3 regions of the Tatumella sp. UCD-D_suzukii genome follow, and region 3 is predicted to be linked to each of the others. Evidence: predicted binding sites of a transcription regulator. Region 3 holds the regulator's gene; each other region holds the start of a gene.
The links. The regulator LexA, encoded in region 3, represses DNA repair genes until DNA is damaged. The targets are predictions, from matches to a motif close to TNCTGTATGTACATACAGNA.
Positions count from the first base shown of each region.

Region 1: umuD (translesion error-prone DNA polymerase V autoproteolytic subunit) is a predicted target of LexA. The motif match lies at 2,270-2,289, and genes of this name have one in related genera.
Region 2: CG67_RS10295 (DNA translocase FtsK 4TM domain-containing protein) is a predicted target of LexA. The motif match lies at 6,382-6,401, and genes of this name have one in related genera.

Region 1 is NZ_JFJX01000049.1:369,802-380,639, reverse strand. It holds gene CG67_RS09920 (aspartate aminotransferase family protein) at 1-802, shown strand, start outside; gene CG67_RS09915 (GntR family transcriptional regulator) at 1,066-1,731, shown strand; gene umuD (translesion error-prone DNA polymerase V autoproteolytic subunit) at 2,309-2,731, shown strand; gene umuC (translesion error-prone DNA polymerase V subunit UmuC) at 2,731-3,993, shown strand; gene CG67_RS09900 (ligand-gated channel protein) at 4,383-6,368, shown strand; gene CG67_RS09895 (hypothetical protein) at 7,090-7,422, shown strand; gene CG67_RS09890 (glycosyltransferase family 2 protein) at 7,419-8,177, shown strand; gene CG67_RS09885 (hypothetical protein) at 8,205-9,983, shown strand; gene CG67_RS09880 (hypothetical protein) at 9,955-10,455, shown strand; gene CG67_RS09875 (WavE lipopolysaccharide synthesis family protein) at 10,455-10,838, shown strand, end outside.
Region 2 is NZ_JFJX01000053.1:84,847-95,684, forward strand. It holds gene serS (serine--tRNA ligase) at 1-288, opposite strand, end outside; gene CG67_RS10285 (replication-associated recombination protein A) at 385-1,728, opposite strand; gene lolA (outer membrane lipoprotein chaperone LolA) at 1,736-2,347, opposite strand; gene CG67_RS10295 (DNA translocase FtsK 4TM domain-containing protein) at 2,522-6,322, opposite strand; gene lrp (leucine-responsive transcriptional regulator Lrp) at 6,439-6,933, opposite strand; gene trxB (thioredoxin-disulfide reductase) at 7,444-8,403, shown strand; gene cydD (cysteine/glutathione ABC transporter permease/ATP-binding protein CydD) at 8,547-10,319, shown strand; gene cydC (cysteine/glutathione ABC transporter ATP-binding protein/permease CydC) at 10,316-10,838, shown strand, end outside.
Region 3 is NZ_JFJX01000001.1:29,140-39,977, reverse strand. It holds gene CG67_RS00185 (hypothetical protein) at 1-45, opposite strand, end outside; gene zur (zinc uptake transcriptional repressor Zur) at 92-610, shown strand; gene dinF (MATE family efflux transporter DinF) at 634-1,956, opposite strand; gene lexA (transcriptional repressor LexA) at 2,128-2,742, opposite strand; gene CG67_RS00165 (diacylglycerol kinase) at 2,839-3,216, opposite strand; gene plsB (glycerol-3-phosphate 1-O-acyltransferase PlsB) at 3,326-5,764, shown strand; gene ubiA (4-hydroxybenzoate octaprenyltransferase) at 5,830-6,714, opposite strand; gene ubiC (chorismate lyase) at 6,723-7,250, opposite strand; gene psiE (phosphate-starvation-inducible protein PsiE) at 7,408-7,833, opposite strand; gene CG67_RS00140 (YadA family autotransporter adhesin) at 8,399-10,462, shown strand; gene pgi (glucose-6-phosphate isomerase) at 10,821-10,838, opposite strand, start outside.

The sequences.
Region 1 (10,838 bases), on a different contig from region 3:
TCTTATTGAAGCCCCTGATCCTCGTGTCGCTGCTGCCGAAGGGCTTTCCATTGATGAGTATATGAGGAAGGAGATTAAGCGAGGGATCTCTGAACTTGCCCGGCATGGCTTTGGGCTGGCAGCATTTGTGGCAGACTCCCTGTTCACTAGTGACGGAATTTTTGCTGACCCGACGAGCTATCTGAAACCCATGATTGAAGAGGTTCATGCCGCCGGGGGGCTTTATATCGCAGATGAAGTACAGTCAGGATTCGGCCGTTGCGGGGATGCCATGTGGGGGTTTCAGCGTCATGGTATTATTCCGGATATCGTCACACTGGGTAAACCGATGGGCAATGGATTACCGCTATCGGGTACTGTTTTCCGCCCCGAGGTTGCGTACGAGTTTGGTCAGAATTGCAGGTATTTCAATACCTTTGCTGCCAGCCAGCTCCCCATCGCGGCGGGTGCGGCTGTTCTCGATGTGATCAGCAGCGAGAATCTGTTGGAAAATGCCATAGTCCAGGGGAATGCGCTGCGTAAGGGGCTGCACGAGATCGTTAAGAATTCTCCTCATGTATCTGATATCAGAGGGGTCGGATTATATACCGGTGTTGAAATCGTTGCTGATCGGGATTCCGGATCACCGGATAAACTACGCACTGAAAAATTCATTGATGAATTACGCGAAAGAAGGATCCTTATTCGCAGCTGTGGGGGGGATGGAAATGTCCTTAAAATTCGTCCTCCGTTAGTCTTCAATTCATCTGACGTAACACGTTTTCTTGAGACCTTCTCTGATATTGCAAAAGAGTTACTCTGAATACGTGAGAGCCTTATCAGGGTACCGGTCATTACCCATGTCCGGCCCCCTGATAATTCTGTAATCAGCGAAATGTATGGTAATGTGCTTCGGGTCTGCTTATATATCGGGGCTGTCTGAAAAGGAATGGTCAGACAGTTATCGGAAAGGAAGTCGTCACCGGGCGGTTAACTTTTGCTGAAATCTTTTGCTATTTTCTTACTACAGAATGCACAGTGTGTTTTCTTTTTAAGCAATCATCAACATTAACATGTAGTTATATCATGGAAAATCATCTGCAATCACCTTTGTCTTCTGAAGAAAGCAAATCCACCACTTTAGAATCACTTGTCTTAACGATACGACAGCGGATCCTGCATGGTGAGTTCGAACCTGGCTCATTTTTGCGTGACATCCGTATGGCAGAAGAGCATGGGGTATCCAGAACGACATTCAGAAGTGCGGCTCAGATTCTAGTCAGCCAGGGACTGCTGGTACAAATTGTGAACAGAGGGTTCTGTGTACCAAAATTCGGCCCTAACGATATTGTTGATGTGACGCGGCTTCGCGGGGTTTTAGAAGGCGAAGCGGTACGCATGATTACCTACAGTGGATTGATCCCTAAAGGTGCTCTTGATGCTATTGAAGTTATGCGTGCGGCTCCTGCGGGTGCATCATCGGCTTACCTGAGTGCAGCCGATAGAGCCTTTCATCGTGCGATTATCGATGCCAGTTTGAGTCCCAGGTTACAAAAAAGTTATAGCGTTTTGGAGGGTGAGATTGAGTTACTCATGGTTCAGCGTAATGCCTTCTACGAGAATTCAAAAGAATTAGTGGCTGAACATGAGCATCTTATACGTTGCCTTGAAACGCGTGTGTTCGATATTGCCCGTGATGCATTTGTTGAGCACTGGGAGGATTTGAGTAAAAAGTTATTATTACCGACGTGAACCTTCTTAATTTAACGGGGATTTATTAAATTCCCGCCAAATAGTGGGCCAGAATTAGCCCTTACTAAGATCCCCACCGATGATAATTACTGTACCCCCTCTGTTTTAAAACCGGGAGCGGGAAAATACACGATTACAACGGCCCGCTTCATATATCGCAGCAGTATTACTGAATTTTCAGCGGCAGAAGAAGCCTGCGCTATCTGCAAAGTATTTCTTATACCGGTATCGTTCATGAACCGGAACGTATTTCCTGCTCACGGCCTTTAGCAACCGGCGCGTCAAAGTCCGGTTTACGCTTCACATTACACGGTGTCCGGGACAGGAACAGTGGCAGTAAAAATATTATTGTTTATTGTCTTTGCTCAACTGTCTGTTTAGAACATTGTGATCGGCAGGCGTGAAAGTCTGCATGATCGGTAAGATGTTCGCTGCCACTGACCTGCGCAGTCTGCCGAAAATAATAAAATTCCTTCCCGGACAATGAGTTTACAAAAAATAATGACGAGTCATCTTGATCAAAACACTCCGTTAGTATTACTGTATATTTATACAGTAAAAATCTGAGAAACCGATCATGAAGTTCTATCTGCCTGCAGAGATCCATGCCATGCAGGATCTGCCTTTTTTTATCAGTCGTGTCCCTTGCGGTTTCCCGTCACCTGCACAGGATTATGTTGAACAGCGTATCGATCTTAATCAGTTATTGATACGGCATCCCGGTGCTACCTATTTTGTCCGGGTCAGTGGTGACTCCATGATTGAAGGCGGGATCGATGACGGCGATATGCTGATTGTCGACAGCTCACTTAAGGCAGGGCATGGGGATATTGTGGTGGCCGCAGTGACGGGGGAATTTACCGTCAAGCAACTGATGCTGAGACCTTCACTGCATCTGAGGCCGATGAATATCACCCATTCAGTGATAACGATTTCTGATGCTGATCAGTTTGAAATTTTCGGTGTAGTAAAACACGTAGTCAAAACGCTGGGGCAGTAATGTTTGCGCTGGTAGATGTGAACTCATTTTATGCATCGTGCGAAACCGTATTCCGCCCGGATTTAAAAGGGACGCCGGTGGTTGTGCTGAGCAATAACGATGGTTGTGTTATCGCGCGTTCAGCGGAAGCTAAAAAACTGAATATCAGTATGGGGGAACCCTATTTCCGGCTGAAAAAACTTTTTCGCGAGCATCGGGTCAGTGTGTTCAGCTCAAACTATGCCTTATACGCAGATATGAGTCACCGCGTGATGAGTACGCTGGAAGCACTGGCACCGGCAGTAGAAATTTATTCCATTGATGAAGCATTTATGGATCTCACCGGCATTCGTCATTGCCGGAATCCGGAAGCCTTTGGCCGGGAAGTCCGGGAGCGGGTGCTACGTGATACCCATCTTACCGTAGGGGTCGGGATAGCCCCGACGAAGACATTAGCCAAGCTCGCCAATCATGCGGCTAAAACCTGGCGAAAAACCGACGGAGTCGTTGATCTGTCAAATGTCGAGCGTCAGCGTAAATTGATGGCCCTGACTCCGGTGGCGGAAGTCTGGGGAGTGGGGCGGCGCATCAGCCAGAAACTGAACAGGATGGGTATCCTCACGGCAAAAGATTTATCGGAACAGAGCACATGGGTCATTCGCAAACATTTTAATGTGGTACTGGAACGGACGGTGAGGGAACTGCGGGGCGAACCTTGTCTTGAACTGGAAGAATTTGCTCCGGTGAAACAACAAATTGTCTGTTCCCGTTCGTTTTCTACACGGATCTCTGAATATACGGCGATGCGTGAGGCCATATGTAATTATGCTGTACGGGCTGCGGAAAGATTACGTGGAGAAAGACAATATTGTCGTCAGGTGACGGTATTTCTGCGTACCAGCCCGCATGCACAGGGAGAGATATTTTACGCGAACCAGGCCACGGGCAATCTGCAAACCCCCACCAACGATAGCAGAGATATTATCCGCATTGCGATGAAAGTACTGGACCGTATCTGGCAGGACGGGCCACGGTATATGAAGGCGGGTGTCATGCTGGGGGATTTTTTCAGCCAGGGAGTCTCGCAGCTCAATTTGTTTGATGACGATAAGCCTCAGGCTAACAGTGAATCACTGATGAGGGTCATTGATGGCGTTAATCAGAGTGGAAAAGGGCAATTGTGGTTTGCCGGCCAGGGCGTCGAACAACTCTGGGTAATGAAACGCGATATGCTTTCTCCCTGTTATACCACCCGCTACACCGATCTTCCCGTGGCCCGCTAAGGCGGGGCATATCCGGTCACCCGGTGCCCACGGGTTTGTTCCGGACATTTGCTCTCTGTGGCAGAACCCCGTCTGAAATTAGCGATATTAAATAATTTATTTAAGTTAACCCGCTATCAGTATATCGCTGGCGGGGTAGTAAATGTGCGCGCTCCCCGGGGATATCCGGAGCGGAGGTCGTTTCTGATATGGGAGCATACAGAAGAAGAATAAAGGGAAGTTGATCTCTGCTTGTGATAACGATACTAATTCTCATTATTATTTACATTTATTGGTTTGTTCGTACAATAGGAAACATCTGCCGGTGTAATAAAATGTTACATGGAGCATTCTGTTTGCAGTCATCGGCGAGGGTGAAGCATTTTGATCAACAAATGGAATCGATGATAATGAGAATACTTCGCGTAAAACCGTTCGCAGTGATACTGACAACGGCCTTTTTCCCCGGAATGGCGGATGCTACCGATAAAGAAACACTGGTGGTCACTGCGACGGGTTTTGAACAAAAAATTCAGAACGCACCGGCCTCCATCTCTGTGGTTACCAGAGAACAAATCGAAGACAAAGCCTACCGCGATATTACCGATGCGCTGAAAGATGTCCCTGGCGTGGTCGTCACCGGCGGGGGGAGCAGCAGCGATATCAGTATCCGCGGAATGTCCTCTCAGTACACTCTTATCCTGGTCGATGGTCGGCGGGTGAGTACGCGGGGAACCCGGCCAAATAGTGATAATGCCGGTATTGAGCAGGGCTGGTTACCTCCTCTGGGATCTATAGAACGGATAGAAGTGATCCGCGGCCCCATGTCTTCCCTGTATGGTTCGGATGCGATGGGAGGGGTCATTAATGTGATCACCCAAAAAACCTATAACCGTGGTAACTGGCTGGGATCACTGCATTCGGAAGCCACTTTTCAGGAACATCGTCGCTCCGGAGATCTTTATCAGACGGATGCCTATGTTTCCGGCCCGTTGATTGACGGGCTGCTGGATATGAAACTCAGCGGGTTACTCTCCCGACGTCAGGAAGACAGGGTAGTCAATGGCTATAACGAGCAGCGGATGCGCAATGGTGCCGCGACGCTCACCCTGACACCTGATGACAGAAACCGTATGAGTGTGGATATTGCCAGAGAGCTTCAGGACAGAAACAGTACTCCCGGAAAATCTCAGGCAGTGGAGAGCTGTCGGGGCACCGTATGTACGCCGAACAGCCGCAGTGAAAACCGTTATGAACACACGACTTATGCGCTGACGCATCATGGATATTATGATGAGCTGAATACCAGCAGCTATCTGCAACGGGAGGAAACTAATAATCCCGGCCGCGCAATGAAATCTTATAACACTACACTGAATACTCAGGGCCAATGGCTGCTGGATGAGCATTCGATCACTTTGGGCGGACAGTATGGTTATGAAAAACTCCATGATGACGGAAACCAGTTAGAAGCGGCCGCGGGACTGAATAAACTGACACGCTGGAGCTGGGCTGTTTTTGCGGAAGATGAGTGGGCAATAACCCGGAGTTTTTCGCTGACCGGTGGAATGCGGATGGATAAAGACCAGAACTATGGAACACACTGGACCCCGCGAGGCTATGGTGTCTGGCACCTGAACGACCAGTGGACAATAAAAGGCGGTATTTCAGCGGGTTATCGCTCACCCGATCTGCGTCAGTCCTCCGCCAGTTGGGGGCAGACCACCGGAGGAGGGCGGTCAAACGGAATTATTGTCGGTAACCCTGATCTAAAACCCGAGAAGAGCCTGAGCGAAGAAATAGCGCTGCTATGGGATAACGGTCATCAATTGAATGCCGGATTAACGCTATTTAATACCGATTTTAAAAATAAAATTACCGAAGTTCGTCGGTGCAATAGTAGTGCAGACCCCGCCTGTACCATTGGCAGTACGCATTACGATTTTGTCAGTGACCGTGTCAATGTGGATAAGGCGACTCTGCGTGGTGCGGAGGCGACTCTGGGATGGAAACCCGCAGAAGGCTGGAAACTGACCGGTAACTATACGTATACAGATTCTGAGCAGAAAACCGGGCAGTTTTCCGGCAAGCCACTCAATAAAATGCCAAAACATATGGTTAATATGACACTGAACTGGCAAGCAATCCGGGATCTGTCCGTATGGAGCCGGATAAACTTCCGGAGCAGAACGTCGGAGTATCTGAGCCGCACAAGTATGGCGGAAGGAACGCCCTCTTATAGTTTTGTTGATACTGGTATTAATTACTCTGTGACTGAATCATTATCACTGCTCGCGGGGATTTATAACCTGCTGGATAAAACTATCAGCTATGAAAACTATTCAGCGACTCTTGACGGACGTCGTTATTACCTGGGAGCCAATTATAATTTCTGATCTTACCGGCCACACTTGTGTGGCCGGTGTTAACGCCTTACATTTCTTAGATTTATTCTATTTCCCTCCTAAGATCATCCGAACTTTTATTTTTAATTTTCTCTTTTCAATTAATGCTTATTATTAAGAATAATTCCATATGTGGTTGAGCTGCGTGAATTATTAACGGCGGATGAAAGTTTCAGAGTGTTGACTCTGATTATAATAATCAAATGCTTTTAATTACCGTGTTAATAAATAAAACAAAAATAAACACTCCGGATAAATAAATAAACGATCTTTTAAGTGTTAATTTAAAAAATAAATGAAATAAAAGACCTAAAATCTAACTGTAGCTAGTGGTTTGTGCTGTGTGTGTGTTTACTGATGGTTTTTAAGGCTGTTTTTTGTGTTTTACATGGCATTAAAAAGAAAGTACCATCGCCTCAAGCTTTGGGTGGAATTAAAAATGTATATTCTTATGTCTGGCGATAGTTATAACCAGATGGTAGGGGAGGACGGGCTATTATTTCATCCTGTAAGGGTGCTGAAATATTCCTGGCAGAGTGATTGATGATTTTTCTTATAGTAATAATAACCACTGGGATATTTTAAGAGTTAATGTGTCGAGAGTGAGCTATGAGGTCTGTTTAATTAAAGGGTCTTAAATGAACTCTTCCTCAGAATTAATCTATTATTTCCATATAAATAATATTAAATAATTACGCTGTTTAATTTCATTATGAAAAAAGAAAATATTGAGAACATGACCCGGGGATGGTTTATCGGTCCTTTTGAGCCTTCCGTATTCCGAACCAGCAATATGGAGGTTGCTGTAAAATATTATCAGGCAGGTGACCAGGAATATGCACATTATCATAAAGTTGCGACAGAGATTACTGTTATCGTTTCCGGCGCGGTCAGAATGTCAGGTCAGTATTATTACCGTGGAGATATTATCACTATTGAGGCGGGGCAGGTAACCGACTTTTATGCTGTTGAGGATACCGTGACCACGGTGGTGAAAATTCCTGGCGTCAATAATGATAAATACAGTGCAGAGGAAATGATATGATGAATATTATTATTCCCATGGCAGGTCGGGGTAGCCGTTTTTCAGTCGCCGGATATCGGGAACCCAAACCGTTAATTCGCCTCGGTGACAAGAAAATGATCGAAGTCGTGGTCAATAATCTTCGTCCGCACAGAGCGCATCGGTTTATTTTTGTTTGCCAGGAAGAACATATCTCAGAGTATAAGTTGATTCCATTACTGGAAAATATTGCACCTGGCTCCGTGATAGTCCCTATAAAGGGAATTAGCGGGGGCGCGGCTTGTACTGTATTAGCCGCAGATGCCTATATTGATAATGACCAGCCACTGATGATTGCTAACTCAGATCAGTGGGTTGATATCTGCATTGATGATTATCTGAAACAAATGGATGAGCGGCATCTCGATGGCCTGATAATGACAATGACGGCCAGTGATAGCAAGTGGTCTTATGTGCAATGTAATGAGCAAGGGTGGGTGCAGCGGGTCGTCGAAAAGCAGGTAGTCTCTGATGAAGCGACAGTGGGTATTTATAACTACCGGCGTGGCCGGGACTTCTGTCATTTTGCCCGGCAAATGGTGGGTAACAATGATCTTAGCCACGGAGAGTTTTATGTCGCACCTGTATACAACTACCTGCTGCAACATAATAGTGATTGTCGTATCGGCATTATGAATATAGGCACTGAGATGGATGGCATGTATGGACTGGGTACGCCGGAAGATCTGCAAAACTTTGCCCGGTTACCGGTAGCCAGACAGGCTATTACCTTCTGATAAGAATGCAGCAGGGTGACTTTTCCCGTGAAAATTATTCGCTACGTACATGACAGGAAACTCGGGGCGCGGCCACTAAGCCGGCCTTATACCCTGGCATCTCTGGACATGGATAACACAGAAAATCTGACAGTGATCAGTTTTTCGGACTGCCTTGACCGGCCGGCAGATGAAACCTATATCGTCAATGGTTGCTCGCGGTTTTTTATCGCGGATCTTCAAAATGTCGCACTGGTGAACGTACAGAATGATTCAGCCTTTTATGCACATATGCTTTGGGATATCACTCACCAGATGCCGGCAGGCGGTAAGCTGTATATCCGGGAGAAGATTAGGTGCGAAACACTGCTGGAACGTGGTTACTATCGTGAGGCATTTACAGAGAGCCCGGAGAGCGTATCAGGCTTTCGTGTGTATCAGAAGAACAGCCCTCTGGCAGCCTCGCGGGATAAAGGGCTCACTCAATGGAGCTTCTGCATTCCGGTTGGCCCGGAAGAGCCGACATTTATTAATGCCTGTGTCGAACGCATACTGCAGCTGGATATTGCGGAAAAGGAGATCATTCTGTGCGGTACACCGCACCCGGATTTTCGTTTTTTTGAGCAGGTAAAGATTGTGGGTCAGGATATTCCTGCACCACCAGTACATATTACCCGTAAAAAGAATCTGCTGGTGGAGTCAGCCAGGTATCCGAATCTCTGTATCCTGCATGATCGTGTTCTGCTGGCACTGAACTTTTATCAGGCGGTGCAACGTTTCGGAGATGACTATCCGATGACCGGATTTCAGTCGTTTTATTTTACCGATCAATATAACCTGGTGCCCAGGAAATACTCTGATTTCAATACGATAGAGCAGGATCTGACGAAAGAACTGTCAATCACCGCGGTGACTCAGAAAGACACATCTCTCATCAGTAAGTTGTTTTATTGTTATCAGCATCCGGCCAGAAGCCAGTTTGGCCATGATTATCTGACAGGCAGTTTGTACATCTGTAAAAAGTCAGTCTGGCAGCACTCCCCGCAGAATGAGCAGTTGTACTGGAATGATTATGAAGATATCGAACAGGGAATTCGCTGTAGTTATGAAGGGATCCCGACAATTATTAATCCCTGGTCGATCACGCAGAGTATGAATGCCCGTTCAGTGATCCATTATTACGGATATGTTGCAGTCAAAGATTACCGGGGGAACAAAAAAATGAGCCGTTGTCGCCTGGAAATGTTGCCTTTTATTCCTAAAAAGCCGTTGTTCCGTTTGTCAGATGAACAGGCGAGGAATTTTATTTATCATTTTGCGAAAAAATACGGTGCTTCACAGGAAATATTGCTCTGTATTTCTTCATCAGCGATGAACGGATTGGGCCGTTTTTTACTGATAAAAAAAGTGATCAAAGATATTAAAGTCAGACTTGAGGAAACCAGTGAATTTCTTCGTGACTTTAGTCGCTGGATTTTATGTGAGGATATGGCCCCGAATGAACTGGTGAGGGTTACCCGTGTAATGAATTCGTCCGCCAGTCCGGCGACAAAAAAGAGTATGCTGCTGGGATGCTTTATACTAAATAATCAGCTATCCCATTCCTGGTTTTTTTCGCCATTCTATAAGAATAATGATGACTGGTTTATCAAAAAGCGCAGGATGATTTGTATAAGTAATTTTATATCAGCATGTTACCTTAAATACCTTTACCGGGGAGCTTATTTTCCGATGTCGGTGATGGAGGTGGCAAGGTTACTGAACGACAGTACACCGTACCAATGTGAACGGGGACGCAATGGAACTGAAGGTAGAAGGGATCACTGAAGAGGAATATGGACTGTGGCTTAATGGATTCCCGCAATCGACTATTCCGCCGATGGATGAAGCGGAGTACCAGGTAATTCATATGGGCTTCGATCTGGAGCGGGCGAAGAACTTTTCTATCAGGCCCGATAAGCGAAGATATACGCTGTTCGTTAAGGTCAGTAATGATAAGGAATATGATACTTATCGGGAGCATCTGATTACTTTGGTAAAAATACTGATCATGGATAAATCTGCACAGTGTGAGTCTGTCACCATCTTTATTGTCTCTGCACGATATGAAGATTATAAAAATGAGTTGTGTTCGTTTTTTACGATGAGCACCAGCTATCTGAGAATTAATAATTTTGGTGAGAAGGGTGTATTATTAACTAATTTATCGATGGCATTGTTAGGCGTAAACATAACAGAATTTTTTATTAAATCGAAAAAGTGGCTAAAAGGAAAGGTAAAGGCTCTCAGGAATAGTTGATGGGATTGTTAAGTATCATTTTTCAGGGAGCGGTCATCCATAAAAACAAACTCTGTTGTGATGTGATAGAAAACATAGCTATCACGCGGCATTACTTTCCGAAAGATGAAATTATCCTGTCTACCTGGAAACTGTCCGCACAGTTACGCCAGCAATTGCAGGAGCTGCTGAAAACACTACAGGTAGTCATTATTGAAAGTGAAGACCCCGGACCGCTGGTTTACCGGGAACGGGAAACGCGCTGGGTAACCAATATTAACAGGATGATCGTCTCTTCCCGGCAGGGGATTGGTCGGGCTACCCATAGTCATGTTGTTAAATTACGGACAGATTCCAGGCTTTACAACAGGAATATCGCCTATTTTTTACAACTCTGCGAAGAG
Region 2 (10,838 bases), on a different contig from region 3:
GATGTCAGTCTGAAGTGCGTCCAGTTCTGCTTTGGCAGCTTCCAGTCGCTCTCCCAGTTCATTCACTTCCTTACGCAGTGGCTCGATATCTTCCCCACGCGCTTTGGCCTGACCGATGGATTTGGATCGTGAATTACGTTCCGCCTGGAGATTTTCGGTTTCTACCTGCAAAACTTTACGACGTTCTTCAAGAGAACGTAACGTCTCAACATCCAGAGTAAATCCCCGGCGTGCCAGTTTTTCTGCAACTGCGTCTGGCTCATTACGCAGCAGATTGGGATCGAGCATACTAATCCTGTGTATGAGTTAATAATATGAAAAAATCGTCGGGAGAGATCCACAAAACGAAATAACGTTGCTACTCACCTTACCGTAATGTTTTTATCAGCGGTAGCGTTTTGTCGGGCTATTTTGATTCTGTTCAGTCAGCCATGCCAGCTTTTCTGCAATTTTCGTCTCCAGACCGCGTTCAACTGGTGAATAATAGCGCGAACCGGCCATTTCAGGCGGAAAATACTCCTCGCCAGCGGCATAGCCGTTAGGCTCATCATGGGCATAACGGTAACCTTTATTGAGCCCCATTTCTTTCATTAGTCGGGTCGGTGCATTACGGAGATGATCCGGAACATCATAATCAGGATTTTCTCTGGCAGACGCCATAGCAGCATTAAAAGCCCGGTATACCGCATTACTCTTTGGCGCGCAGGATAAATAAACAATCGCTTGTGCTATCGCCCTTTCTCCTTCAGCCGGACCCACCCGGGTATAACAATCCCAGCCGGCAATGGCGACCTGCATCGCTCTTGGGTCGGCATTACCGATATCTTCTGAAGCAATCGCCAGCAGACGACGGGCAACATACAGCGGATCACCGCCTGCGGTAATAATACGTGCGTACCAGTAAAGGGCAGCGTCCGGGGCAGAACCACGGACGGATTTATGCAACGCTGAAATCAGATCATAAAAGCGGTCACCTTTATTATCGAAGCGGGCAGTACGTTCGCCGGCGACTTCGGTTAATAACGCCGGAGTAAGTATTCGCATCCCCCCGGCATCCGGTTCAGCCATATCCGCCATCATCTCCAGCGTATTCAGCGCCCTGCGGGCATCCCCGTTCACCAGTTCCGCTATCATCTTCCGGGTCTCATCCGGTAATTTCAGAGCCTGTCCGCCCAGGCCGCGGTCACTATCGGACATTGCCTGATCGAGAACTTTCTCAATATCGGTGACCGTCAGTGATTTCAGCAGATAAACCCGGGCACGGGAAAGCAGTGCCGAATTAAGTTCAAAAGAGGGATTTTCTGTCGTAGCGCCGATAAAGGTAATGGTTCCGTCTTCTATATGCGGCAGAAAAGCATCCTGCTGACTTTTATTAAAGCGGTGCACCTCATCCACAAAAAGGATCGTCCTGCGACCTGCCTGTCTGCTCTGATCCGCCCTCGCAATAGCTTCACGGATATCTTTGACCCCGGAGGTAACCGCAGAAATACGCTCGACACCGGCATTCGCATACCGGGCGATAATCTCTGCCAATGTTGTCTTACCGGTTCCCGGAGGGCCCCAGAGGATCATAGAATGCAGGTGACCGGCTTCAATGGCTCTCGGCAGGGGTTTACCTGCGGCCAGCAGATGCTGCTGGCCGCCATATTCAGCCAGTGTTCGAGGCCGCATACGTGCGGCCAGGGGCTGAAAATCGTTTGCAGCGAAATCCAGAGAAAGTGTATCCACATTCACCTCACTGACGCTGATCATCCACCGTTACCCCTTGAGGAGGAGTAAACCTGAATTTATCCGCGCTGATCGCACCATTCTGTTGGCTTTTCAGCTCATAACTGCTGCGTTGCCCGTCCTGCTCAACCGCACTAAACTGACGGATCGTGCCGCCCGGAGTCACATCAATCGTGAACTCTTTTAAATTACCGTCACTGCTCTTCGGCGTCAGTTCAAAATTATCGCCCTGCTGCTTCACATTATAGCGTTTCCAGTCTGATGGCTGATTACGTGCGATCAGCATAAAAGGCGTATTGCTGGTGGCATTTTTCACCCAGGTCGCCGTCACCTGTTCAACGAAAGGATTATAAAACCATAACGTTTTGCCATCGGAGATAATGGTACTTTCATCCGGGGCGGTCATGTGCCAGTTAAACAGGCTCGGACGCTGAACCCACAGTTCACCTTCACCGTTCTGCACGTTATTTCCTGAAGCATCCGTGACTTTCTGACTGAATTGCGCATGAAAACTACTCACTTTATCCAGACGTGCCTGCAGGCTGGCTGAGTCGTCGGCCCTGACAGCGGCTGAAATCATAAGACTGATAACACCTGTAGCAATCAACAATTTTTTCATCTGTAATTATTCCTTATCCTTCATTCCGGCTGTGCACTGTTAACCGTAGTCTCTGCCGGTATATTCCGACAGGAGAAAAAACTGAATTCTGAGTATTACTATGGGGATAGCGGGAGTGATAAGCAATGGGCCAGAAAACTCTGGCCCATCAGGATAACAACCTGTTATCAGAACTTACATTTCGTGCGGCGGGGGTGACAGCACTTCCCGGTTACCGTTATGTCCGGGTTCGGAAACTATCCCCTGAGCTTCCATCTGTTCGATGATCCTGGCGGCCCGGTTATAACCGATACGGAACTGTCGCTGAACACCGGAAATCGAGGCGCGACGTTTTTCGACCACAAATCCGACCGCCTGGTCGAACAGCGGATCCAGTTCTTCACCGTTGCCATCTGCGCCGCCCGCTCCGTTCTCACTCTCATCACCGGCAGTGATACTGTCGATATATTGAGGTCTGCCCCGGGCTTTCCAGTCCTGAACCACAGCATGAACTTCCTGGTCACGGACAAACGCCCCATGCACACGTACCGGCATCGACGAGTTAGGCGGCATATAAAGCATATCCCCCATCCCGAGCAATGATTCCGCCCCGGCCTGATCCAGGATGGTACGGGAGTCAATTTTACTTGAAACGGTAAAAGCGATACGCGTAGGAATATTCGCTTTAATAAGCCCGGTGATCACATCGACCGACGGACGCTGCGTCGCCAATACCAGGTGAATACCGGCGGCACGGGCTTTTTGTGCCAAGCGGGCGATCAGTTCTTCTACCTTTTTACCCACGGCCATCATCAGGTCAGCAAACTCATCTACCAGCACGACGATGTAGGGCAGCTTTTCGAGAACCGGCGGTGTAGTGTCCATACTATCACCAGGTTTCCAGAACGGATCCGGAATAGGCCGGCCCATCGCTTCAGCCTGCACGATTTTTTCGTTATAACCTGCAAGGTTACGTACGCCCAGCGCGGACATCAGCTTGTAGCGACGTTCCATCTCTCCGACACTCCAGCGTAACGCATTGGCTGCATCCTTCATGTCTGTCACAACTTCAGTCAGCAGATGCGGAATACCTTCATACACAGAAAGTTCCAGCATTTTCGGGTCAATCATAATGAAGCGCACTTCATCAGGGGTTGCCTTATACAGCATACTGATGATCATGGCGTTCACGCCGACAGATTTCCCTGAACCGGTGGTACCGGCGACCAGCAAATGGGGCATTTTAGCAAGGTCTGCCACCACTGGCTGACCGGCAATATCTTTCCCCAGTACAATCGCCAGCGGCGACGGATTGTCCCTGAACTTTGCGCAGTCCAGCACTTCACGCAAATAAACGGTCTGGCGATGTTTATTCGGTAATTCCAGCCCGACATACGGCTTGCCCGGAATGACCTCAACAATACGAACCGCAACGGCGGATAATGAACGGGCCAGGTCGCGGGAGAGATTAGAAATTCTGGCGGCTTTCACCCCTGGCGCCAGGTCCAGCTCAAAACGGGTGATCACCGGTCCCGGTGAAATACCGACAACTTCTGCTTTGACTCTGAAGTCATTCAGTCTTGCCTCAACCAGTTTACCTGTTTGTTCCAGTGCAAACATATCCACCGGCTCTTCTTCCACCGGAGGTGGCGTCAGTAAATCCATGGTCGGAAGAGGTGTTGATGGTTTTTCCAGTGGCTGTTCATGACGAACCAGGAACGGGTGGAACAGACTCTGCTGTTCCTGAGCAGCCTGCGGTTGAGAAACCGTTTCCTGCGGGGCCGCGTATTGCGGCTGCCCCGGTTGTGCAGTGGCGCCCTGCGGCTGCGAATACTGCGCTGAGTTAACCCCTGCAGCAGAAGACGGTGACTGTGCCGGTGCTTGCTGAGCCGCGTATTGCGGCTGCCCCGGTTGTGCAGTGGCACCCTGCGGCTGCGAATACTGCGCTGAGTTAACCCCTGAGGCAGAAGACGGTGACTGTGCCGGTGCTTGCTGAGCCGCGTATTGCGGCTGCCCCGGCTGTGCAGTGGCGCCCTGCGTCTGCGAATGCTGCGCTGAGTTAATCCCTGCGACAGAAGACGGTGACTGTGCCGGCGCTGCAGTTTCAGCCCCCGGAGCAATCGTAAACAGAGGCTCTGCCGGATTGTCATCCACCAGTTCTTTCATCGGTGAGAAATCAAACGCAGAGATAGCCTCTGAAGAGAGTGGCGCAGAGGTCGCTACATGGTCAGCACTGACTTCAGTAACATCCTCTGCCGTCGTCTGATACCGCTGTTGTTGCTGTTCGGAGAACTGTCGCGCCAGCATCGCCTGTTGCAGCTCATCTTCTTCTTCAGGTGTCACAGTGACATGATCCTCGCCATACCGTGCCTTTTGCTGCATGGTAAACGCCTGGCGCAGCGCCGCCTGGTCGAATTCATTTTCTTCGGCCGAAGACTCGCTTGTCTCCGTCATCTGAGAATTCAACTGACGCTGTAACTCCTCTTCACGTGCTTTTTCTTCCGCAATACGTTGTGAAGGTAATTTAATACCATAAGAGGCCATTTCACGGCGGGTCGGCAAACGGACAGGATTCGGACGTGGCAGTTCCGGCCCCCCAATCCCGCGTTTTACCTGAGGGTTACCACTACGCTGTACAGGTTCCGTCACCGTCGGAGGGGTCTGTAATTTACCCATACTGGCTGCCACAGCAAACGGTGACTGCCCGGCCGGTTTTACTACGGTGGCAGCCACGGTCTGAGCATTGACTGCAGCAGGCGTCGCCGCCGCAACCCGGGTCTGAGGTACCGCCGACGACGACGTCTGAGGGTCAGACCGGGATGTCTGAACCTGCGGAGCTACCCCGGAGGCCCGTGATGCCGGTGACGGCGGAGCTTCAGGCGTCGGCTGAGACGCAACCGTCTCCGGTACATCGAAACGGTAAAGCGGTGGCTCTGCGGCCTGCGTTGTTTTCACCTGTGCCGGTGCTCTGTAAGCATCGGCTGCGACGACCGGCGTCGGGCGGTTTTCCGGTACCCCGGATTGAACCGATGCAGGTTGCGGGGTTACCGGTGCAGCGGTTTCCGGTGCCGTTCCAAACGCTGGCGCACTGAATAATGGATCGTTGTCATCCTCCGCCGTGACTGAAGCAAAGGTTGATGGGCTCAATAAGGGGTCATTATCATCCGTTTTCGGAGCAGACACTGGCGTTGAAAACAGCGGGTCATGTTCTTCGTTCTCTGACGGATGTGCGGTATTTCCGTGTGCCGATGGCTCGTTTGCCGCAGCATCTGTCGAACGGAACAGAGGATCATCTTCTGTGACTTCCTGTGAGGTTTCTTTGCGGGAAACCGACTCAGGCGCGTCATCCTCATCCTCATATTGCCAGCGATCATCACCCCGGGAGCGATTGCTCGCGAAGGTAAGAACGGTCATTACTGCCCCGCCGATCTTCTCTGCAATTGTCAGCCATGACCACCCGGTATACAGAGTGATCCCGGCCGCCCAGACAAACAGCAGGACCAATGTCCCTGTCATCTGATTGAGATAAGGTGCCATCGCACTACTGACCAGGCTGCCAATCACGCCTCCGGAGGCGAAATACCAGATATCATCAGCATTGATTGCGGCCAGACCACAGGTAGTGACCACCAGCGCCAGCACGCCTATCAGACGCAGGCCGATAGCAAAGCAATCGATGTATTCATTGCGGTTGCGATGACGGAAGGAAATCCAGCATAAACCAATGATCACCACCGGAATGGCGTAAGCCATCACCCCGAAGATAAAGAACAGGGTATCAGCCAGCCAGGCTCCGGGCCGGCCACCTAAATTATGGATGGGCTCATGCCAGGCGGTTTGTGACCAGCTCGGGTCAGAAGGATTAAAACTGACCAGGGAGACCATTAAATAAACGGCAAAAAGTGCCACCAGAATCAGTAATGCTTCCAGCAGCCGTTGTCCACTACTCAGTGGCGTTAAAGATACATCTTTATCTTCTGTATATTCCTGGCTCAAGAGATCTCTCCAGGTGCCTGTCAACGAAAGAGAGGAACAGCACCATTAGTCAGCACTGTTCCTGTATGAATTCACAGGAGTGTACCTAATTGCCACAGGTTTTGCACCTGGCTGATTTAGCGAGTTTTAATCACTAAGCGGTTACTCTGCTTCACTTCTTCCATGACCACATACGTGCGGGTATCGTTGACGCCAGGCAGGCGTAACAGGGTTTCCCCCAGCAGCTTACGGTATGCGGACATATCCGGAACACGGGTCTTCAGCAAATAGTCAAAGTCACCGGAAACCAGATGACACTCCTGAGTTTCCTCAAGTTTCTGGACCGCGGTATTAAATTGCTCGAACACATCAGGGGTGCCACGATTCAGAGTAATCTCAACAAAAACCAGCAGTGATGCATCCAGATAGTGCGGATTAAGCAGTGCGGTATACCCCAGAATAAACCCCTGACGTTCCAGGCGGCGGACTCGTTCAAGGCAAGGCGTCGGAGACAGACCTACCCGTTTAGAGAGCTCGACATTCGAAATACGGCCATCTTTTTGTAGTTCATTCAGGATATTTCTGTCGATACGGTCCAGATCTTTGCCAGGGCGTTTCTTATTATCTGTCATTATTATTTTCTCTCTTCATTTCCTTCCCTAAGACTACCTGCCCTTCAACCTGTCATCGGTGAAGGGCCTGAGTTATGTTGAAACATTGCCTGTATATTTGCTGTTTTCGGTTCATTTCACTGTCTGTCCACGATGAAACAGGCCAAAGACAACTCAGGTTTATTTATCCGGCGTTCAGAAGCTACGGCCTGCGCGGCTCCTGTTCGCTGAACTTTATTTGTCTCACCTCATGTTTTCGCAAAACAACAGGCGATTGTCAAAGTAAAACATCCAATTTCAGTACAACATTCCGCCGTCTGCGGTGAATATAAATTTTCGGCCAATACTTTTAGCCTTTTATCCTCCCGTCACCACAGTGACGGATCCCTGTCAGAGGCCTTAACCACGGGTGATTAGTTTCAACGTTCACATTAATAAGTAATCTCCGCTATCGGACTCTTTTTTTCGTCGTCGCGTTTGCCTACAATCTACCGATATTTGTCAGCGGTTTGTTTTATTGAGGAAAAAAGCATGGCCAAACACAGTAAACTACTGATCCTGGGTTCCGGCCCTGCCGGTTACACTGCAGCTGTCTATGCTGCGCGTGCAAACCTTAATCCGGTATTAATTACCGGGGTAGAAAAAGGCGGGCAACTGACCACCACAACAGAGGTCGAAAACTGGCCGGGTGATCCTGAGGGCCTGACCGGGCCCGGGCTTATGGAACGTATGCATGAACATGCGATTAAATTTAATACTGAAATCGTTCACGACCATATTCATACCGTCGACGTAAAGCAACGCCCGTTTCGTTTGATCGGCGACAGTGGTGAGTACACCACTGATGCGCTGATTATCGCGACCGGAGCCTCTGCACGTTATATTGGTTTACCTTCGGAAGAAGCCTTTAAAGGTAAAGGCGTCTCCGCCTGTGCGACCTGCGACGGTTTCTTTTATCGTCAGCAAAAAGTGGCAGTGGTCGGCGGCGGAAATACTGCCGTCGAGGAAGCCCTCTATCTGGCAAATATCGCCTCTGAGGTTCATCTTATCCACCGTCGCGACACCTTCCGTGCCGAAAAAATCCTTATTGACCGGATGATGGAAAAAGTCGCCAGTGGCAATATCGTTCTGCACACCAATCGCATCCTGGAAGAAGTCACCGGAGATGAGATGGGGGTCACCGGGGCGCGTCTGCGTCCGACAGAAGACAATGCTGAATCCGAGCAGATTGATGTCGCCGGGGTATTTATTGCCATCGGTCACAGCCCGAATACTGCGATTTTTGCTGATCAGCTGGAACTGAATAACGGCTATATCGTGGTGCAGTCCGGTCTTCAGGGGAATGCAACCCAGACCAGTATCCCTGGTGTGTTTGCCGCCGGCGATGTGATGGATCATACCTATCGTCAGGCAATCACTTCTGCAGGAACCGGCTGTATGGCTGCCCTGGATGCCGAACGTTATTTAGACGGCCTGGGCCAGGACGCGTAGTTTTCCCCCTTCATTTTGAATGAGACTCTAAGGCGACAGCGAAACTGTCGCCTTTTTACTGTTCCTCATGTTAAGGTACCTGCACTTTTACAAGGGGTATTACTTTACACCTCTGGTGTCTGACATTCACTTTGCAGAATTCCATGAATAAATCCCGTCAACAGTTTTTAGTTCGCTGGCTCAAAGAACAGCGTCATTACGGACGCCGCTGGTTACGCCTCTCCGTTATCACCGGTGTATTCAGTGCACTGTTAATTATCACGCAGGCCGGGATCATCGCCCGCGTATTACAAAATTTTATTATCAGTCATCAGCCTGCCAGTGACACCCCCGGGTTACTGGTGGCACTGGCGGCCTGCTTTGCCGGGCGCAGTCTGTTGCATTATTTACGGGAAATGGCCGGTTTTCGTGCCGCTAGCGCCATTCGTGAGGCTATACGCCAACAGATTATTTTACGCCTGGAAGCCCGGGGCCCTGCCGGAACAACAAGCCGTGCCGTCGGGAGCTGGACGACCCTGTTGCAGGAACAAATTGATAATATGCAGGACTACTATGCACGTTATCTGCCTCAGATGAGCCTGGCAACACTGATCCCTGCCCTGATCCTGATCACGCTGTTACCCCTTAACTGGACAGCGGCGCTGATCCTGTTCTGTACTGCGCCTCTGATCCCACTGTTTATGGCGATGGTCGGTATGGGAGCCGCAGAAGCCAACCGCAGAAATTTTCAGGCACTAGCCCGCCTTAGCGGTGACTTCCTTGACCGTCTGCGTGGACTGGAAACACTACGGCTTTTTCATCGGGGTCGGGCAGAGCAAGCCGCTATCGCCGGAAGCACTGAACAGTTCCGCCTGCGTACCATGGAGGTTCTGAGACTGGCATTCCTCTCGTCTGCGGTGCTTGAGTTCTTCGCCGCAATTTCTATTGCCGTGGTCGCCGTCTATTTCGGCTTCTCTTATCTTGGCGTACTGCATTTCGGTGACTACCACCGCGGAGTCACCCTGTTTGCCGGCTTTCTGGCACTGATACTGGCACCGGAGTTCTTCCAGCCTCTGCGTGATTTAGGGAATTTCTACCATGCGAAGGCTCAGGCTGTCGGTGCTGCCGACCAGCTGGAAACTTTCCTGAGCGAAACCGAAGAGGCAAACCTGAACACCGGAACACTGACACCGGACAGGTCCGGTGCCTGTACCCTGGTCGCACGTGACCTGGTTGTTATGACAGCCAAAGGGAAGCCGTTAACTCAGCCTCTGAATTTCACCCTTCCGGCAGGCAAACGTATTGCGCTGGCCGGGGTCAGTGGTGCCGGTAAAACGTCACTGATTAATGTCATCCTCGGCTTTCTCCCGTATCAGGGTTCCCTTACGGTTGACGGTACAGAGTTACGGGATATTCGTCCGGATCACTGGCAGAAACAACTGGCCTGGATCGGGCAAAACCCGGTGCTGCCGGCAGAAACCGTACGCGATAACATCATTCTGGATCGCCCCTGTGACGCACAGCAATTTCAACGGGTAATGGAATGCAGCGGTATCAATGCTTTTATTGCCGACCTGCCTGAGGGGATTGATACACCCACCGGCGATAATGCGGTCCGGCTATCTGTCGGCCAGGCCCAGCGTGTTGCGGTTGCACGGGCCCTGTTACTCCCTTCAGCACTGCTACTGCTGGATGAGCCAACAGCCAGCCTGGACAGACAAAGCGAGCAACATGTGATGCATGCACTTACCGAAGCCTCCTTACAGCAGACAACGCTGATGATCACTCACCAGCTCGAAGGGTTACAGGACTGGGATGAAATCTGGGTAATGGCAGCCGGACAAATTATTCAGAAAGGCCGCTGGCAGGCGCTCGCCACGACAGCAGGGCCGTTCAGGGACATGTTAGCTCAGCGTGACGGGGAGATTACCTTATGAAAACTTTACTGCCCTTTTTGCGTCTCTGGAAACGTCACGGCTTCTTACTGGGGCTGGGGTTGATACTGGCCCTGCTGACACTGCTGGCAAGTATCAGTTTACTGACACTTTCCGGCTGGTTTCTGGCTGCCTCCGCAGTCGCCGGGACTGCCGGGCTGTACAGTTTTAACTATATGTTACCTGCTGCCGGAGTCAGGGGGGCCGCCATTATCCGTACCGTGGCACGGTACTTCGAGCGACTGGTCAGCCATGACGGCACATTCCGTGTACTTCAGCATCTTCGCGTGTACACCTTCAGCAAGCTGTTCCCCCTATCCCCTGCCGGGCTGTTACCGTTTAATCAGGGCGATTTGCTGAACCGCTTTGTTGCAGACGTTGACCACCTTGACCATCTCTATCTGCGGGTGATTTCCCCCCTGGCCGGGGCGTTATGTGTCATTATCGTCGTCACTTTCGGACTGAGTTTCCTGAACCTGCCGCTGGCACTGGTCGCGGGCCTGGTGATGTTACTGACGTTGC
Region 3 (10,838 bases):
CCGCCGCCCTCCGCCATAGAGGATCAGCATTAACGCGCCAGCCATGCTAAGATAGCCCGTTACCGCAGATTATTCGTTGGAGAAAGCCATCATGCAACAGCAACTTCCCGCTCAGATCCTTGCCGAGGCGCAGAGCCTCTGCCTGAAACGTGGGGTACGTATGACACCCCAGCGCGCAGAAGTGTTACGTCTGATGGCCGAAGAACAAGGTGCGATCAGCGCCTATGACCTGCTGGATAAACTGCGGATCAGCGAGCCACAGGCCAAGCCACCGACAGTCTATCGTGCGCTGGATTTTCTGCTGGAACAGGGGTTTATTCACCGGGTGGCATCCAATAACAGCTATGTGGTGTGTCCGCACTTTGAACACCCGTCTCATACCTCTGTGATGCTGGTCTGCGATAACTGTGCTTCGGTGAGCGAACGTCATGCTGAAGGGGTGGAACATCTGATTGTCACCCAGGCAAAGCAGGCGGGTTTTGTTCTGCGCCACAGTGTGATTGAAGCCCATGGCTTGTGTGTGAAATGTGCAGAGATCGCGGCCTGTGATAATCAGGAGCAGTGCCAGCATGATCACAGCAGCGAAGTTAAAAAACGGGCAGGCCGCTAACTCCCCGTGAGTTCAGTGAAGGGTCAGTGATCAAACCAGGTTCCCCTGCGCTGATGTTGCTGCCAGCAGTGCCAAAGCGTGATCCCCCGCAATAGCATAAAGACACAGAGCGCCAGCCAGAGGCCGTGATTACCCAGCCAGGGAACGCTGCACAATGTCAGGCCATACCCTGCCGCGGCAATCGCCATACTGTTACGCATTTCCCGTCCGCGCGTGGCACCGATAAACAAACCATCCAGTAAATACCCGCCGACGCCTGCCAGAGGCAGAATAACCTGCCAGATCAGGTAGTGATCCGCCAGATGGCGAAGGGAAGGCAGTGAGGTCATCATCGCAATGATGTACTGCCCGGCCAGCGCATACACCAGCGAAAAGAGCAGTGCGACAATGCCTGCCTGACGGCAGGAGGCGCGCCAGACTTCATGCAGTTTTCCGGCTTCACGCGCCCCGTAGGCTTCTCCGGACACCGCCTCCACCGCATAGGCAAATCCATCCAGTGCATAGGCGGTAAACGTAAGAAACATCATCAGCAGTGCATTCACCGCAACGACCTGTGCTCCCATCCGGGCACCGATAAGAGTCAGGGAAGCAAAGCAGACCTGCAACAGTAACGTCCGCAGGAGAATATCGCGGTTCAGGCCCAGCAAACGTTTAATATCGCCACGCCAGCCCTCCAGCAGTAAACGTACCGATATCTTGCGCCGACGAAATACCTGCAACACCAGCAGAACACCGACCAGCAGCGAGACATATTCAGAGATCACTGTGGCCGCCGCTGCCCCCCGGACACCCAGATGCAGGTGCAGAACAAACCATACTTCCAGCAGAATATTGACCAGGTTACCGGCCACCAGCAGGATCACCGGAGCCCTGGCATACTGAACGCCCAGCAGCCAGCCAAGGAGCACCAGATTCGCAAAGGTCGCTGGCGCACTGAGCCAGCGCATACGGATAAACACACGAGCCTGTTCCAGCGTATCCGCATCACCGCCGATCACTCCGCTGGCCAGCTGGCTGACCGGGTCACGCACCACAATAAAGATGAGCCCGGCCACCAGACTGATGATCAGTGGCTGAGCCAGTGCCCTGGCAAGGGCGGCTGAATTTCCGGATCCCCATGCCTGAGCCGTCATCCCCGTCGTACTCATACGCAGGAAAAGCAGCAGCATAAACAGGAAGCTGGTGACCGTAGTACCGATGGCAACACCGCCCAGGTAGATAGCACTGTCCAGATGCCCGATCACCGCGGTATCCACCAGTCCCAGTAACGGAACCGTAATATTGGATAACACCATCGGTAATGCCAGTCGCCAGAGTTTTTTGTCGGTGGTATTCAAAAAGGACATGGATTTTCCTGACAGAGCACAGTGTCTCCGCCGGACGGGGAAAAGGTGACCGGCGGACGAACGCTGATAGCCGCAGAAGCAACTCAGCGTAGTGTATTAGGGTGCGGGGTCAATCTTAGCGACCGGAGTGACTCTCTGCCGGTCACCGGCTGACGGACAATCGCCCGTCAGTTACAGCCATTCTCCGTTACGAATAACACCCACGGCCAGCCCTTCCACCGTCAGGTTCTGTTCGCGGACATCCACCACAATCGGAGAAAATTCGCTGTTCTCAGGCAATAACTGTACCGTATTCCCCTGTTTTTTCCAGCGTTTCACGGTCACTTCGTCATCGATTCTGGCCACCACAACCTGCCCGTTACGGACATCCTGGGTTTTATGAACCGCCAGCAGGTCTCCGTCCAGGATACCGATATCTTTCATCGACATCCCGCTGACACGTAGCAGAAAATCAGCCCCCGGCTTAAACAGCCCGGGATCGACCTGATAGTGGCTTTCAATATGTTGCTGGGCCAGCAGAGGTTCGCCCGCAGCCACCCGGCCAATCAGAGGCAGACCTTCCGGCGTTTCTTCTTCCATCAGCAGGCGGATACCGCGTGAGGCTCCGGAGACAATCTCAATGACACCTTTACGTGCCAGGGCTTTCAGATGTTCTTCTGCCGCATTCGGGGAGCGAAAACCGAGGCGGGCAGCAATTTCCGCACGTGTCGGCGGCATACCCGTCTGTTGAATATGGTCGCGAATCAGGTCATAGACCTGCTGCTGCCTGCTGGTTAATGCTTTCATCCCGCCCCCTGGTTGTTTATACAGTCGCTGTGAGTATATACAGGTCTTTCGGAAATGAAAACCAAAAACCGTCATAAAACAAACAACTGTCGGTCATTATCCCGCCAGTGACCACCATTGCCAGAGCACACTTCCCCAGACAAACACCGCAAGCAGGATCGCCAGTAATACCGCGGCCGATCCCAGGTCTTTCGCCCGTCCGGATAAGGGGTGTATTTCCGGGCCCAGCCGATCGACCACGGCCTCTATCGCACTGTTGATAATTTCAACGATCATAATCAGCACCACCGAGCCAATCAGCAGAATACGTGAAACCGTATCCACATCCAGCCAGCCGGCAATGACGATGGCCACGATAGCCACCACGGTTTCCTGCCGGAAGGCCGCCTCATGCTGCCAGGCAGCCCGCAACCCCTGCCATGAATAGCCGCTCGCCTTCACCAGACGCCGCCATCCCGTTGTCCTTCCTGCCATTCGCCCGCTCTCCTGTTAATTTTCAATACTGCACCTGGTCACAGATCTTCTTTGCAGTTTCTGGTATGATTGCGCCGCTTTGCTATCAAAAGAGGCTCCGGATTTATCTATGTCAGGCTGGCGTAAACTTTATTATAAATTACTAAGTATTCCATTATCTTTGCTGGTAAAGAGCAAGGTGATCCCGGGTGATCCTGTGGCCGAACTCGGTCTGGACCCTACCCGCCCTATTATCTATGTATTTCCCTATGATTCCAAAGCAGATCTGCTGGCACTTCGTACCGAATGCCTGAAGCATGATCTGCCGGACCCTTTAGAACCTCTGGAAATCGACGGCAGTTTGCTACCGCGTCATGTCTTTATTCATGACGGCCCGCGGTTATTGCCTTATTTCACTCCGAACCAGGAAACCGTGAAAATTTTCCACGATTATCTGGATCTGCACAGGAATAATCCGGCGCTGGATGTTCAACTGGTGCCGGTGTCGGTAATGTTTGGCCGGGCGCCAGGCAAGGAAACTCAGGGGACGCAGACACCATTACTGCGTGAACTCAACGGATTACAGAAATTCTGTGCCATCCTCTGGCTGGGGCGGGATAGCTTTATCCGCTTCTCCCCGAAAATGTCCTTACGCCAGATGGCCGATGAACACGGTACCGACCAGTCGATTGCTCAGAAGCTTTCCCGGGTAGCTCATATTCATTTTTCCCGCCAGCGTCTGGCTGCTGTCGGTCCGCGTCTACCGGCCCGCCAGGATCTGTTCAACAAGCTGCTGCAATCCAAAGCGATTGCGAAAGCCGTTGAAGACGAGGCCCGCAGTAAGAAAATCTCTATCGAGATGGCCCGGAAAAATGCAGTAGCCATGATGGAAGAGATTGCGGCTGATTTCACCTACGAAGCTATCCGTATCACCGACCGCGTGATGGGCTGGTTGTGGAGTCGCTTGTATAAAGGGATCAATGTCAGTGGTGGCGAACGTATCCGTCAGTTAGCTCAGGACGGCCACGAGCTGGTCTATGTGCCCTGCCACCGCAGTCATATGGATTATCTGCTGCTCTCTTATGTCCTTTATCATCAGGGGCTGGTACCACCGCATATCGCGGCCGGCATCAACCTGAACTTCTGGCCTGCCGGTCCGATTTTCCGTCACCTGGGCGCGTTCTTCATCCGACGGACGTTTAAAGGCAATAAGCTCTATTCCACCGTTTTCCGTGAATATCTGGGTGAACTGTTCAGCCGTGGCTACTCGGTAGAATATTTTGTCGAAGGCGGCCGTTCCCGTACCGGGCGTCTGCTCGACCCGAAAACCGGCACACTGACGATGACACTGCAGGCGATGTTACGCGGAGGGAATCGTCCTATCACACTGGTACCTATCTATATTGGTTACGAGCATGTGATGGAAGTGGCCACTTACGCCAAAGAACTGCGCGGTGCGACCAAAGAGAAAGAGAGTCTGCTGCAGATGCTGCGCGGGCTACGCAAGCTGCGTAACCTGGGTCAGGGCTATGTGAACTTCGGCGAACCACTGCCGCTGGTCAATTACCTGAATACCCATGTCCCGGAATGGCGTGATTCTATCGACCCGATAGAATCACAGCGTCCGGCATGGATGACCCCGGTCGTCAATGATGTCGCACAGCAGATTATGGTCCGTATCAATAACGCCGGTGCTGCCAATGCCATGAACCTGTGTGTGACGGCATTACTGGCGTCACCACAGCGTTCCCTGACACGCGAACAATTGCTTGATCAACTGAGGTGTTATACCGGTTTATTGCGTAATGTTCCGTACTCTGAAGGCAGTACTGTGCCGGATATGAGCGTTGAAGACCTGCTTGACCATGCGATGAGCATGAATAAGTTCACCACCGAACAGGATAATATTGGCGACATTATTATTCTGCCGAAAGAGCAGGCGGTGCTGATGACCTACTACCGCAATAACATTCTGCACCTGCTGGTGATGCCATCCCTGATTGCTGCCATTATTCAGCAACACGGCACGCTGCATAAAGAAGAGTTATTGCGTCAGGTCTCCCTGATTTATCCGATGCTCAGGAGTGAATTATTCCTTCGCTGGGATAAAGAGCAGTTACCGGAAGTGCTGGACCGCCTGTGCGGAGAGCTGGTGAACCAGTCACTGATCACTCAGGACGGTGAACACTATTCTGTTCAGCCGGCACGCCATCGGGTGCTCGGCTTACTGGCCGCAGGGGTACGGGAGACGCTGCAACGCTACGCGATCACCTTTGCGATCCTCAATGCCAAACCGACGATTAACCGCGGAACGCTTGAGAAAGAAAGCCGTACTCTGGCACAACGTTTATCCGTACTTCACGGGATAAATGCGCCGGAGTTCTTCGACAAGGCAGTATTCACGGGGTTAGTACTCACTCTGCGTGATGAAGGCTATATCCGTGATAAAGATGATGCGGAACCGGAGAAAACCCGGGGAATGCGTCAGATATTGCTGGATCTGACGACCCGCGATGTTCGCCAGACGATTGAGAATGCTATTGAGTCTGAGGCGGAACCTTCAGCCTGATCCCTGTCCACTAAAAAAGGGCGTTCCTGAGGAACGCCCTTTTTTTTACCGCCAGACGATGACGCTTACATCAGATTAATAAAAGGCAGTGTGCTGAGTACCACACCGACAAAAATCACCAGTCCGACATAATTGTTATTCAGGAAGGCGCGGAAACAGGCCTGACGCTCCCGACCGATAGCCAGACGTTGCTGATAGATAAAGAAGCCAGCGGCGACCAGTAACGACAGATAATAGCAGCCATTCAGGTGCAATAACCGACCCGTCACGGCCAGCAGCGCCAGAGTCGCCACCTGCAGCCCGCCAATAATCAGGCAATCATATTTCCCGAACAGGATCGCGGTCGACTTCACCCCGATTTTAAGGTCATCATCGCGATCCACCATGGCATAGAAGGTATCGTAGGCCACTGTCCAGCAAACATTCGCCAGGAATACCAGCCAGCAGGAAAGAGGTAAGTCCCCACTCACTGCCATCCATGCCATCGGGATGGCCCAGCCAAAAGCCGCCCCCAGCACCACCTGCGGCAGATGGGTGTAGCGTTTCATAAAAGGATAAGCACTGGCCAGCAGGATGCCGCCCACCGAAAGCAGGATGGTCATACCACTCATGGTAAGCACCAACAGAAATGCCACCAGTACCAGTGCCACAAACAGACCTTTCGCTTCACGTTCGCTGATAAGCCCGGCAGGTAACGGGCGCTGACGCGTACGCTCTACATGGCCATCGACTTTCCGGTCAGCATAATCATTGATCACGCAACCTGCGGCACGCATCACAATCACGCCCAGCACAAAGACGACCAGAACCTTAAAAGGAGGCAATGTCCTTCCCGAGAGCCACAAAGCCCAGAGCGTCGGCCAGAGCAGCAACAGTGTTCCTATGGGTTTATCGATACGCATCAGGCGCTGATAGGCCTGGAATTTGGTGAGTTTTATGGTGTCCTGCACGGGGTTTGTTATCCTTTCGCCCGGGGTGTATACGGTGGTGAATGTGGTAAAAACATTTCTGTGAGTATCAGAGGTTTGCCTGAGAGCCGTAACAATGAATACCGTCCCCGGAGAGAGCCGCTGTACCCCGGGACAATAAAATCCCGGCTCAGTAAGGGAGAGGAAAACAGGTAACGTCCCAGCGGGGACTCACCAAGACTCATCAGGGATTTTTCCGGCCCGCTCAGGGTATCTTCCGGTAAAATAGTTCGCCCGGCCAGCCAGGGATGACCATCTCCGTACAGAATCACTTCGCGTAACCAGAATCGGGTCTCGTTATCAAAACCGGAATACCCGGATTCATGTCCGAGTAACGCCTGCCTGCCGACAAAACCTTCTCTGACCACTTTCACCGTCAGTTCGCGACAATAACGTTCCAGACGGACTGTCATCGACGTTTCTTCTGACAGCCAGTCAGATAACTCAGGAGTGAGTTTCGGAGAAGACAGCGGTAGCCACTGCAACTGATACAGCTTGCGCAATTCCTGTGCAGACATTGTTACTCTCAGAAAACCGGTTAATAACCCTCTGCGCTGCCGGAAATAAACACAGCGCATGTCAGGGCTGAACTATACCAGACTCATGCGAATGAAGCAGGGTGTTCTGTGTAAAGCCCCGGAAGTCCGGCCTGCCGGGGCGACAGGACGAACCGGCTTATTCCCGCTTCAGCCGTTTCGTATTGGCCAGCCATAAGGTAGCGACCAGAATCAGGATCGAACCGGAGTAGAATAACGTATCCAGCGGATCTTTATGGTCAACAATGATTAAACGAATGATGGCGGTGATGCCGATATAAATAAAATAGCGCAGCGGAAAATGGAAGCCTGACTGGAAATATTTCACGATCAGCGCAATAAACTCGAAGTACAGGAAGTAAATCACGATGCCTTCAATCAGCAGATACGAGGATGACTCTTCTCCCGTATGAAACAGCACATTGGCCAGGTGCAATGTTTCTTTGCCTAAGAAAATCGCCAGAATAACGGCCAGAATAATCAGACCAATATTTAATACCCACTGCAATACTGCAGCAATCAGGCTAGCCACGGTGGATTTAACGACCTTATTTGTGCTTTCCATTCTGTCCTCTGAATACCGTACTCCGGAGAGTGCATAATGCGACAACTGATAGTGATACCAGGCAGCTTATACTATTTCATTTCATTGTATTATTTATATCTTCTATCACCAAACTCTCCTCTCTGACCCTGTCGGATTGTGATGCTCTTTTCAATATCATATCAGTTAAAGAATCTTATCTGTGAAATCAGAGATTATCCTAAGCCAGGAGCATGAGCATGCCTGTAACGCAGTGAAGGTGCTTAATTAACTATTCGTAAAACAAGAAATTTCGTGGACGCCCTCGCACATACATTAAATATAATTATGCAAAAAAAATCACCAAAAACAACAAACACCTATCAATGACAGGAATTTAATAGGCCAAGCCAATTGTTAAATTGTTTTTATTTTGTTACATTCCTCCTGAAAAAATTAGCACCAATAATCAATAAAAATCTAAAAACTAAAATTTCACACTCAATGATGATGAGGGCATACCGGGTTATTTCTTAGCTTCCCATGTGATGCCGCTCATCTATTTTATTTCACTACGACCTTCGTTTGGTCATAACCGGATTATCTTATGTATAAGAAAAATAAGTTATCACTGCTTGTTCTTAGCCTTTTATCTTTCTCTATGAATGTTGCCTATGCAGATAGCACAGGCAATACGGCTACCGGAGATTCCAGCGTAGCCAATGGCACTAACAGCACTGCAACCGGACAAAATAGTAACGCGACCGGATACTCCAGCACCGCCACAGGGCAATCGAGTACAGCCAGTGGTTCAAGCAGTACTGCAACCGGTCAGGCAAGCTCAGCCACTGGACAGTCAAGTACAGCGACAGGACAGGCAAGTACTGCAAGTGGCCTTAACAGCGTAGCTATGGGTAATAAGAGCAATGCATCCGGCGACAATAGCCTTGCGACCGGATATGCGAGTAAAGCGACATCGCAGGGAAGTACCGCTACAGGTGCCAGCAGTATCGCTAGCGGGACAAATAGCACAGCCACCGGTGCTGCATCGTCTGCTACCGCAAATAATGCGGTTGCAAACGGTTTCAGAGCCAATGCAACAGGATCCCAGGCGACTGCGATTGGTTCCAACTCGACGGCCAGCACGACAAGCTCCACTGCTATTGGTTCCGGGAGTACCGCCAGTGCAGCTCAATCGGTCGCATTAGGTTCAAATTCAGTGGCTGATCGTGCTAATACGGTATCTGTGGGTAGCTCGGGGAGTGAACGTCAGGTTACCAATGTCGCTGCGGGGACTGCAGATACTGATGCTGTGAATGTCACTCAGTTAAATGAAAAGGCTGCCAGCACGTTAAGCGCAGCGAATTCCTATACTGATAGCTCCGCAGAAAAAACGTTAAGCGCGGCCAATACCTACACGGATAGCTCCGCAGAAAAAACGCTGAGCGCGGCCAATACGTACACAGATAATTCAGCCAAAAATACGCTGGACTCTGCTAATACGTACACAGATAACTCAGCGAAAAGTACCCTGAGTTCTGCCAATACGTACACGGATAACTCAGCGAAAAGTACCCTGAGCTCTGCCAATACGTACACAGACAGCTCAGCCAAAAACACGCTGAACTCTGCCAATACGTACACAGACAGTTCAGCCAAAAATACGCTGGACTCTGCCAATACGTACACAGACAGTTCAGCCAAAAACACGCTGAACTCTGCCAATACGTACACAGACAGTTCAGCCAAAAATACGCTGGACTCTGCCAATACGTACACAGACAGTTCAGCCAAAAACACGCTGAACTCTGCCAATACGTACACAGACAGTTCAGCCAAAAACACGCTGAACTCTGCCAATACGTACACAGATAATTCAGCCAAAAATACGCTGGACTCTGCCAATACGTACACAGATAACTCAGCCAAAAGTACCCTGAACTCTGCCAATACGTACACAGATAATTCAGCCAAAAATACGCTGGACTCTGCCAATACGTACACAGATAATTCAGCGAAAAGTACCCTGAACTCGGCTAATACGTACACGGATAACTCAGCCAAAAGTACCCTGAACTCGGCTAATACGTACACGGATAACTCAGCGAAAAATACCCTGAAGTCCGCCAATACGTACACAGACAGCTCGGCGAAAAGTACCCTGAGCTCGGCCAATACGTACACAGATAACTCAGCCAAAAATACGCTGAAATCGGCCAATACGTACACGGATAACTCAGCGAAAAGTACCCTGAACTCGGCTAATACGTACACGGATAACTCAGCCAAAAGCACTCTGAAATCCGCTAATGAGTACACGGATAATACAGCTGATAAAACACTGAATTCGGCTAATACTTATACGAACAGCCAGATTTCTTCAGTAAATTCACAAAATAATGAGAATTTTAAAAGGTTAAATAACGAAATTAATAAGACTAATAATCGATTAAATGCTGGTATTGCCGGAGTAACCGCAATTGCGTCTATTCCTTATCTGAATAACTATCACGTATCGTATGGTGTTGGTGCAGGTACTTACAGTAACGGACAGGCTATTGCCGGGGGTGTTCAGGTGAGAACCTCAGAAAGAACTGCGGTCAGAGTGAATATGTCCCTGGACTCATCTCATAACAGCGCGCTTGGTGTTGGCTTTGCAGGGGGGTGGTAAGTCACCGTCCTTGTAAGAGATAGTCTGACAGGATATATCAGAACACCTGCCTTACCTGGCAGGAATTGATCGGCAGATATAAAGAACCGTCCATATCGGACGGTTCTTTTACAACGATGATACGTCAATCTTACCTGCTGATGATTGGCTGTATGAGCGAAATCCTGAGAGATTCCGTCCCGCCGCTTGCCCCGTCACACGACAAAGTCACTCATCATTACATAGCCATAAAAATTTTCGGTCAGCGAGAATCATTACTGCGATAGAGTAATTAATATCACAATAATGAATCCGCGGCACGGCCGCAGGAACAAAAAAAGCGGCCCTGCGGCCGCTTCCTGTTTCGCATCTGCGTCACTTAACGCCAGTTTTTATA